One region of the Allobosea sp. P1_A7 genome, then DNA from elsewhere that is predicted to be linked to it. Evidence: predicted binding sites of a transcription regulator. Region 1 holds the regulator's gene; the other holds the start of a gene.

Region 1 (4,637 bases):
AGAGATCGCTCAGACGCGGCGCGAGTTCCGCTACTGGGCGGCGCGGCGCGCCAGCGCCAAGCTGGCCCCTGCGCAGGAAAGGCACGACATCGTCCGCTTCGGCTCGACAGTGACGATCCGCCGGGCCGATGGGCGCGAGCAGAACTGGCGGCTGGTCGGCGAGGACGAGGCCGATCCGGCACACGGAACGCTGCCCTATGTCGCGCCGTTGGCGAGCGCGCTGATGGGCAAGGGCATTGGCGAGAGCGTCAGCATCGGCACTGAGGCGGTCGAGATCATCGCGATCGCCTGAGGCGATCGTTCAGCTATCCGCGAGCCAGGCCTGAATCCCTGCTGCAGCTGCGACTCCGGTCGCGAAACAGGCCTGCAGCAGATAGCCGCCGGTCGGCGCCTCCCAATCCAGCATCTCGCCTGCGACAAAGGTACCGGGCAAGCGTTTCAGCATGAAGCCTTCCTCGATCTCGGCGGCGGCGACGCCACCGGCGGTGGAGATCGCCCGCTCGATCGGCCTGAGACCGGTCAGCACCAGAGGCGCGGCCTTGATCAGTGCGGCCAGCCTCTCCGCGTCTTCGGGGAGCGGCCCCTTCGCCGCTTCGCGCAGCAGCGCAATCGCGGATGGAGCAAGACCTGCAGCCTTGCGCAGATGATTGCTCAGCGTCACGCCCTTGCGACGATGCGCGAGGCGCTGGACCAGCAGCGCCGCCTCGTGATCGGGCCGCAGATCGATGGTGATGACCGCCCTGCCCTCGCGCAGGATCGTCTCGCGAATCGGGGCAGAGAGTGCATAGACCGCGCCGCCTTCCAGACCCGTTGCATCGATCATCGCCTCGCCGGGCACGGATTGGCCGCCGAAGCTCAGGACGATGCGCTTCAACGGTACTCCGGCAAAACGCTCTCGCATGGTCTGGGACCAATCGACCGTGAAACCGCCATTGGCCGGGCGCAGCGGCGCAATCGCAACGCCGCGCGCCGCCAGCAAGGGTGCCCAGCCACCATCCGAACCCAGCCGTGGCCAGCTCGCACCGCCGAGCGCGAGCAGCGTCGCGTCGGGCCGCGCCTCGACATCGGCGCCATCGCGGCTCCGGAACGTCAGAGCTCCCGCTTCGCTCCAGCCGGTCCAGCGATGACCAGGCGCGAAGCTGACACCGAGGCCCTCGAGCCGGCGCAGCCATGCCCGCAGCAAGGGCGAGGCCTTCATGGCGCGCGGGAAGACGCGGCCGCTGCTGCCGACGAACGTGTCCTGCCCGAGCGCATCGGCCCAGTCACGCAGGGATTGTGGCGGGAAGGCGCGAATGGCCGGCTCCAGCCAGGCTTGCGCATCGCGATAGCGGGCCAGGAAGCCGTCGAGCGGTTCGGAATGGGTGAGGTTCAATCCGCCTCGCCCGGCCAGCAGGAATTTGCGGGCCGGCGAGGGCATGCGATCGTAGATCGTGACCGCGTGGCCGGCCACCGCGAGGCGCTCGGCCGCGATCAGCCCGGAGGGCCCTGCTCCAATGATGGCGATGTGATGTGTGGGCATCGGTCCGGCTTGCCGTCAGCGCGCCCTGCGGTCAAGGGTAATCCCGCCCCGAAGGCCATCGACAGGGACAAACCATGCCGACCATCGCCGCTTATTTCGGCGCAGCCATTCTCGAAATCGCCGGCTGTTTCGCGTTCTGAGGCTGGCTCCGGCTCGGCAAGCCCATCTGGTGGCTCGTACCCGGACTGTTTTCGCTCGCCCTGTTCGCCTGGCTGCTGACGCTGGCGGAGAGCGAAGCCGCCGGACGGGCCTATGCCGCCTATGGCGGCGTCTACATCGTCAGTTCGCTCGTCTGGCTCTGGGCCGTGGAAGGCTTTCGCCCCGACCGCTGGGACATTGCCGGCGGGCTGATCTGCCTCGCCGGCGCGGCGATCATCATCGCAGGGCCGCGCTAGGGTATCGGCCCGAAAGGTGGATTGCGGTTTTCGGGAAGGCCGATGCAACCATAGACGGTTAGATCGTCGGGCGGATTCGATATCCGGCCCGATGATCCAAGTCCCCGATAATCCAAGTCTCAGCTCCGCGCAAAGGTCTCGTCGAAGGCGTAGCCGGCACCGCGAACGGTCCGCAGCGGATCCTTGGCGTTGTCAGGGGTGATCGCCTTGCGCAGCCGGCCGACATGGACGTCGACGGTGCGCTCGTCGATATAGACGTCGCGGCCCCAGACCGCGTCGAGCAGCTGGGCCCGGGAATAGACCCGCCCCGGCGCCTGCATCAGGAACTCGAGCAGGCGGAACTCGGTCGGGCCGAGATGCAGCTCGCTCCCTGAGCGGCGGACACGGCGGGTGGTGCGGTCGAGCTCGAGATCGCCGGCGGCCAGCAGGCCGGCGACATGACCCGGCTTGGCGCGGCGCAGCAGCGCTTGAATGCGGGCGATCAGCTCGGGCAGCGAGAACGGCTTGACGACATAGTCGTCGGCCCCGGTGGCAAGGCCGCGCACACGCTCGGTCTCTTCGCCGCGGGCGGTGAGCATGATGATCGGCACCCGCTCGGTATCGCGACGGGTCCGCAGCCGCCGGCAGAGCTCGATGCCGGAAAGGCCGGGCAGCATCCAGTCGAGCAGCACGAGGTCCGGCGTATGATCGCGCAGATGCAGCTCGGCATCGTCGCCACGCGCGACGCTGTCAACCTCGAAGCCTTCGGCTTCGAGGTTGTAGCGCAGCAACAGGGTCAGCGGCTCTTCGTCCTCAACGATCAGGATGCGTGCAGGCATGTCTCACTCGGTCCCAAAGGTGTCGGGCGCCGGTCACTCACCGGTGGCGGCGTCCAGAAGGATGTTGGTCGTGTCGAGCTTCGGGCGGGCTGCGTCCAAGGCTTCGCCCGTGACGAGATAGTGGATCGTCTCGGCGATGTTGGTGGTGTGGTCGCCGATGCGCTCGACATTCTTGGCGCAGAACAGGAGATGCGTGCAGAAGGTGATGTTGCGCGGGTCTTCCATCATATAGGTGAGCAGCTCGCGGAAGAGCGAGGTATAGAGCGCGTCGATCTCATCGTCGCGGCGCCAGACCTCCATGGCCTTCTGCTCGTTGCTGACGGCGTAAGCGTCGAGCACGTCCTTGAGCTGGGCCTGAACCAGGCGGCTCATATGCTCGAGGCCGACGACCGCGCGCGACGGCGGCTGGAACTGGCCGGAGATGGCGACCGCGCGCTTGGCGATATTCTTGGCGAGATCGCCGACACGCTCGATATCGGCGGCGATGCGGATGGCGGAGATCAGCTCGCGCAGGTCGTTGGCGAGCGGCTGGCGCCGGGCGATGGTGAGCACCGCCTTCTCCTCTACCTCGCGCTGCAGATTGTCGAGGCGCTGGTCGGCGCTGATGACCTTCTGTGCCAGCCCGGTGTCGCGGCGCACCAGGGCGACTGTCGAATCGCCGAGCATGCGCTCCGACATGCCCCCCATCTCGGCCAGGCTGCGGCGGATCCCCTCGAGATCGGCATCATATGAGCGGACGATGTGATCAGTCATCGCGGCGTATCCTTTGTCGGCAAAGCAGTTGGAAGGCTGGGCGCCGGTTCAGCCGAAGCMGCCGGTGACGTAGTCCTGCGTCTGCTTCTTGTGCGGGTTCATGAAGATGGTGTTGGTGGCGTCGAATTCGATCACCTCACCGAGATACATGAAGGCGGTGTACTGCGAGATACGCGCCGCCTGCTGCATGTTGTGGGTGACGATGACGATGGTGAAGTCGGTCTTGAGCTGCTCGAGCAGGTCCTCGATCTTGCCGGTCGAGATCGGATCGAGCGCCGAGGTCGGCTCGTCGAACAGGATGACTTCCGGCTTCTGGGCAATGGTCCGCGCAATGCAGAGGCGCTGCTGCTGGCCGCCGGACAGGCCCATGCCGGAGGTCTTCAGCTTGTCCTTGACCTCGTCCCAGAGCGCGGAACGGCGCAGCGCACCCTCGACGCGGTCATCGAGCTCGGATTTCGGCGGCTTCTCGTAGAGGCGGATGCCGAATGCGACATTGTCGTAGATCGACATCGGGAAGGGCGTCGGCTTCTGGAACACCATGCCGACGCGCGAGCGCAGCTCGTTCACATCGATATCGTTGCTGATGACGTTGCGGCCGTCGAGCAGGATCTCGCCGGTGGCGCGCTGCTCGGGATAAAGCGAGTAGATCCGGTTGAAAATGCGCAGCAGGGTCGACTTGCCGCAGCCCGACGGTCCGATCAGGGCCGTGACATGGCGGTCCCGGAAGTCGAGATTGATGTTCTTCAGCGCCTTGTGCTCGCCGTAGTAGAAATCGAGGTTCTTGACCGCGATCCGGACGGGGGCCTCGGCATCAAGCGCTTGCGGGCTCAGTTCCAGCGTCGAAAGCATCGACTTGTTCCTTCAGATCGAACGCGACGAGGGTTTAAGGCCGTTCATTTGCCGCCCCGCACGATACGGCGGGCGATAAGCGAGAGGCACAGGATCGAGACGGTGATGATCAGCGAACCGGCCCAGGCGAGCTGCTGCCAGTTCTCATAGGGGGCGGAGGCGAACTGGTAGATCGTCACCGGCAGGTTGGAGACGCCGCCGACGAGGCTGGGCGAGAACCAGAAATTGTTGTTCAGCGCAGTGAAGATCAGCGGCGCCGTCTCGCCGGCGATGCGCGCCAGGGCCAGCAGGATACCGGTGACC
Region 2 (4,637 bases), on a different contig from region 1:
CTCGACAGGACGTCGAAGGTCTTGCCGATCGTCGCCAGGGCCTTGTCGTAATCGGCGAGCGACACACAGGCGATCAGCGCGTCGATGATGGCAAGCTGTGCGATCCGGCTCGTCATCGCCTCGGTGCGGAACTGCGTTTCGCGCGCCATCGTGTGCAGCACGATATCGGCATGGGCGAGCAGCGGCGACTTGCCGAAATTGGTGATRCAGATCGTCGTCGCGCCGGCTTCCTTGGCAAGTTTCGTGGCTGCAACCGTCTCGAGCGTGCTGCCGGAATGGGAGATGGTGATCACCGCCACGTCAGGCCCGGTCAACGAGGCGCTGATGGCCTGGACATGGGAATCGACCACGACCTTCGCCTCGATGCCGATGCGCAGCAGGCGGTAATTGGCATCCTCGGCGATCGGGGCCGCGCTGCCGATGCCGTAGAGCTCGACGCGGCGCGCCTTCAGGATCGCGGCGACCGCGGCCTCCATCGCCGTGGTGTCGAGCACCTTCATGGTGTCGTGCAGGGCCTGGAGATCGCTGCGGAAGATCTTTTCGATCACCGCACCGGTGTCGTCGGAACGGGCCAGATCCTCGTGGATGAACTGAACCGGTTGCACCAGATCGCGCGCCAGCGCGATCTTGACCTGCTGGAAGCCCCGCGCGCCGAGCTGCTGGCAGAGCGAGATGACGCTGCCTTCGCTCGCGCCGGTGCGCTCGGCCACTTCGGTGACCGACATATGCACCACCTCGGCGGCATGGGTCATGAAGAAATCGGCGATGCGGGCAGCTTTGGGCGGCAGGTTGGCGCGCAGCGCCTGYAGGCGTTCGAGCGCCCCCTCGAGACCGGGCGTGCCGGTGCCCTTGCGCCTTTCGGTGCCTGGTTCGCCGGGGGCGGCCTCGGCCGATCCGGGATTGCGATTCGACGCCGTCATGCCGGGAAGGCCAGCATGTCGGCCGAGACACGACAAGGCGCATTCGCCGCGATGGCGGGGAAGACCCCGTCGCGAAGCTCGAAATAGCGCAGGCCGAGGCGCCGTGCGCCCTCACCATCGGTCGCCGGGTTGTCGCCAACCATCAGCACCGCATTCCTGGACAGCCCGAGCAGCGCCAGGCCGGCCTCGAACAAGGCGGGTTCCGGCTTGCCGATGATGCGGTACGGCACGGGGCCAGTGCAGGCGAGCAGCGCCGCCAGCAATGCACCGGTCTCCGGCACCACCGCGCCATCCGGGCCGGGATGGACGAGATCGGGATTGGCAGCGACGAGCTCGGCGCCGCCGCGTACCGCATTGGCTGCAAGCATCAGGCGTTCATAGGAAAAATGCCGGTCGCGTCCGAGAAAGACGATGTCCGGCCGCTCCTGCACCGGGACAAGGCCGCGGTCGCGGGCATGGATCATCAGGCTCTTGCTGGCCATCATGGAGATGCGGGCCCGGGGCTGCCGGCGCGCGATTTCGTCAAGCGCGGTCGAGCCGGCGAGAACGATCCGGCGCGGCGCGATGGTCAGGCCGAGACGCTTCAGGGCACGCGACAATTCGAGCGGCGTATGCTCGGCATCGTTGGAGACGATGACGAAACGGCCGTCCAGGCTTTCGAGAAAGGCATTTGCGCCGGGAAGCATCTGCCGGCCGCGCACCAGGGTGCCGTCGAGATCGACGAGACACCCCTGAATGCCGTGAAACGACCCCATCGCGCGAATCCAAACCCTGTCAGCAAGTGAGGCTCGTCCATGAACTGAGATAAACTCAGTGTCAAATTCAATATCGAATGAGATTATTTCATCATCCTGTCATGAAGCACAGCCTAGAACGAGCCCGTCGCAGCACGGGCCACGACTGAGCCGGCATGCAGGGCGACGTCCGGCGGCTCCAGGGGGGAAGACATGCTTGAATTCCTCGCAGGCCGGCTGCTGCGCATGGGCATCACGCTTTGGGTGATCACCTCGGTCGTCTTCCTCGCCACGCGCCTGACGGGCAACCCGATCGACTTCCTGATGCCGGAAGGGCTGGATGCCGCCTCGCGCCGCGAGATGATTGCCTATTGGGGGCTCGATCGTTCCGTCGCCGAGCAGTACTGGCTGTTCTGGCGCTCGCTTCTTTCAGGCGATTTCGGCCTCGGACTGATGGAGCGCCGGCCGGTCGCGACGATCTTCACCGAACGGCTCTGGCAGAGCGCCTCGCTCCTGGTCGCGACCCTGGCGCTGACGATCTGCATCGGCGTGCCGGCCGGTATCCTGGCTGCCGTCTGGCGCGGCCAGGGGCGCGGCAGCGCCGTGCTCTTCACGGCCTTTTTCGGCTACGCCATCCCGAATTTCGTGCTCGCCATCCTGCTGCTGCTGGTCTTCTCCTACACGCTGCACTGGCTGCCCAGCGCCGGCTCGGCCACACTCGCGCATTACGTCATGCCGACGGTCGCGCTCTCGGCCTATTTCGTCGCGGCGCTGGTCCGCTACACCCGCAACGCCATGCTCGACGTCCTCTCGCAGGACTATATGCGCACGGCCCGGGCCAAGGGGCTCGCCGAGAGCAGCATCATTCTCCATCACGGCCTGCGCAACGCGTTGATCCCGGTCATCACGGTGCTCGGCCTGCAGATCACCACGCTCGTCTCGGGAGCGGTGGTGGTCGAGACCGTCTTCGCCTGGAACGGCGTCGGCGACCTGCTGGTCGGCGCGACGCTGCGCCGCGACTATCCCGTCCTGCAATTCGGCGTCCTCGTCGTCGCCTCCGCCGTCATCGTCGTCAACCTGCTGGTCGATCTCGCCTATGCGCTGGTCGATCCGCGCGTGCGCCTGGCTGGAGCCTGAGCGGTCATGACCGATACCCTCGACGTCAAGATCGTGCTTGCCCCGCAGCACAAGCCGCGCCGGCGCTTCGCGCGTCCGGCCGGCATGAACGCCCTGGTCGTCGCGGCCGCGCTTCTGGCGCTCGTGCTCGTCCTCCTGGCGGTGCTCGCGCCCGTGCTTGCGCCCTTCGACCCCGACCAGCAGAAACTGCTGGCGCGGCTGCGGCCCCCGCTCGGTTTCGAGCGCGCCAATCCGGCGCATTGGCTCGGCACCGATCAACTCGGCCGCGATCTGCTCTCGCGCTGTCTGTACGGCCTCAGGCTGACGCTGGCGCTCGCGCTGTTTGGAACGCTGATCGGGCTCGTCATCGGCGTCGCGCTCGGGCTCGTCGCCGGGCAACTCGGAGGCCGGGTCGATGCGCTGGTCATGGGGCTCGTCGACATCAAGCTGTCACTGCCCTTCACGCTCGTCGCGCTGCTCGTGGTTGCGCTGGCGGGAACCGATGTCGCGGTGCTGATCGGCGTGCTCGGCATCGCCTATTGGGCCCATTTCACCAGGCTTGTGCGCGCCCAGGTCCTCGGCCTGCGGGAAATGCCCTTCATCGAGGCGGCCCGAGCCGCCGGAGCGACCCGCTGGCACATCGCGACCGTCCACATGATCCCCAATATCGTCTCGCCGGTCGTGGTGATGGCGAGCCTGAACTTCTCGAACCTGATCCTGCTGGAATCCGCCCTCTCCTTCCTCGGGCTCGGCGTCCAGCCCCCCACTGCCACGCTCGGCTCCATGGTCGGCCAGGGGCGCGACTACATGGCCTCCGCACCCTGGATCGTGGTGGTGCCGGCTGCGGCGATCGTGCTCGTGAGCCTCGCCGCCATGCTGCTCGGCGATTTCCTGCGCGACCATTTCGACGTGCGCCTGCGCGAACGCTGACGCGCCGCCTCCACCTTGCCTGCCGAACCACCTTCGCTCGAACCGAAAGGGCTGAACTGATGCTCAAGACCTTGCTGAAGACCGCGCTCGCCGCCGCGCTCGCGACAACCGCCCTGACCGGGCTTGCTCGCGCCCAGGAGCTCAAGGTCGGCGTGCAGAACATGGCGCCCTGGCTCGATCCCGGCCGCGATTTCTCCAATGTCGGCTCGCAGTTCTATTTCAACGCCTTCGACCCGCTGATCGGCAAGGACGCCACCCGCGCCGAGAGCGTCTGGCAGCCGGGCATCGCCACGAGTTGGAAGCAGGTTTCTCCGACCGAAATCGAACTCAAGATCCGCCAGGGCGTGACCTTCCACAACGGCGCTCCGATGACGGTCGAGGATGTGGTCTTCTCCTTCGACCGCATCATCAACGCGAGTTTTGCGCCCTATAGCGTGCGCAAGCGCGACACGCTGCCCAACATGGCCAAGGTCGAGGCGGTCGATGCCGAGACCGTGCGGATCACCGCGACGAAGCCCGAACCGCTGTTCGAGACCCTGCTCAATGTGCAGCAGGGCATGATCGTACCTAAGAAATACATCATGGCCCTGACGGGCGATCCGAACGTCGCCGAGCCGGCCGATTTCGAGGCCTTCGCGCTGAAGCCCGTCGGCACCGGCCCCTACAAGATCACCGAATTCGTGCCGAACCAGCGCCTCGTCTATGAGCACTTCGAAGGTTTCTGGGGCGAGAAGGCGCCGTTCCAGAAGGTCACGGTGCAACGCATCCCGGAACTCTCGGGCCGGCTGACGGCCTTGAAGAATTCCGAGGTCGACCTGATCACCAATGTCCCGCCGGACCAGCTCGAGCCGATCGACTCGGACGCGAAGCTCAAGGTCGAGGGCATGCAGACGCCGCTCTTCCACGTCGTCATCTTCAATACGCAGAACCCGAAGAT

Evidence for each region. Region 1 encodes PhoB, which activates phosphate uptake and scavenging genes when phosphate is short. Its sites were predicted from a motif close to TGTCATNNANCTGTCAT; they were not measured.
Region 2: AC1D34_RS02820 (HAD-IIA family hydrolase) is a predicted target of PhoB. The motif match lies at 1,762-1,778, and genes of this name have one in related genera.

What each region holds. Positions count from the first base shown of each region.
Region 1 is NZ_JBFTZN010000026.1:20,300-24,936, reverse strand. Features, by position in the region: gene greA (transcription elongation factor GreA) at 1-292, shown strand, start outside; gene AC1D34_RS06805 (TIGR03862 family flavoprotein) at 302-1,519, opposite strand; partial or broken gene AC1D34_RS06800 (YnfA family protein) at 1,594-1,914, shown strand; gene phoB (phosphate regulon transcriptional regulator PhoB) at 2,034-2,732, opposite strand; gene phoU (phosphate signaling complex protein PhoU) at 2,766-3,485, opposite strand; gene pstB (phosphate ABC transporter ATP-binding protein PstB) at 3,534-4,334, opposite strand; gene pstA (phosphate ABC transporter permease PstA) at 4,379-4,637, opposite strand, start outside.
Region 2 is NZ_JBFTZN010000010.1:38,913-43,549, forward strand. Features, by position in the region: gene AC1D34_RS02815 (MurR/RpiR family transcriptional regulator) at 1-920, opposite strand, end outside; gene AC1D34_RS02820 (HAD-IIA family hydrolase) at 917-1,675, opposite strand; gene AC1D34_RS02825 (ABC transporter permease) at 1,868-2,791, shown strand; gene AC1D34_RS02830 (ABC transporter permease) at 2,798-3,700, shown strand; gene AC1D34_RS02835 (ABC transporter substrate-binding protein) at 3,760-4,637, shown strand, end outside.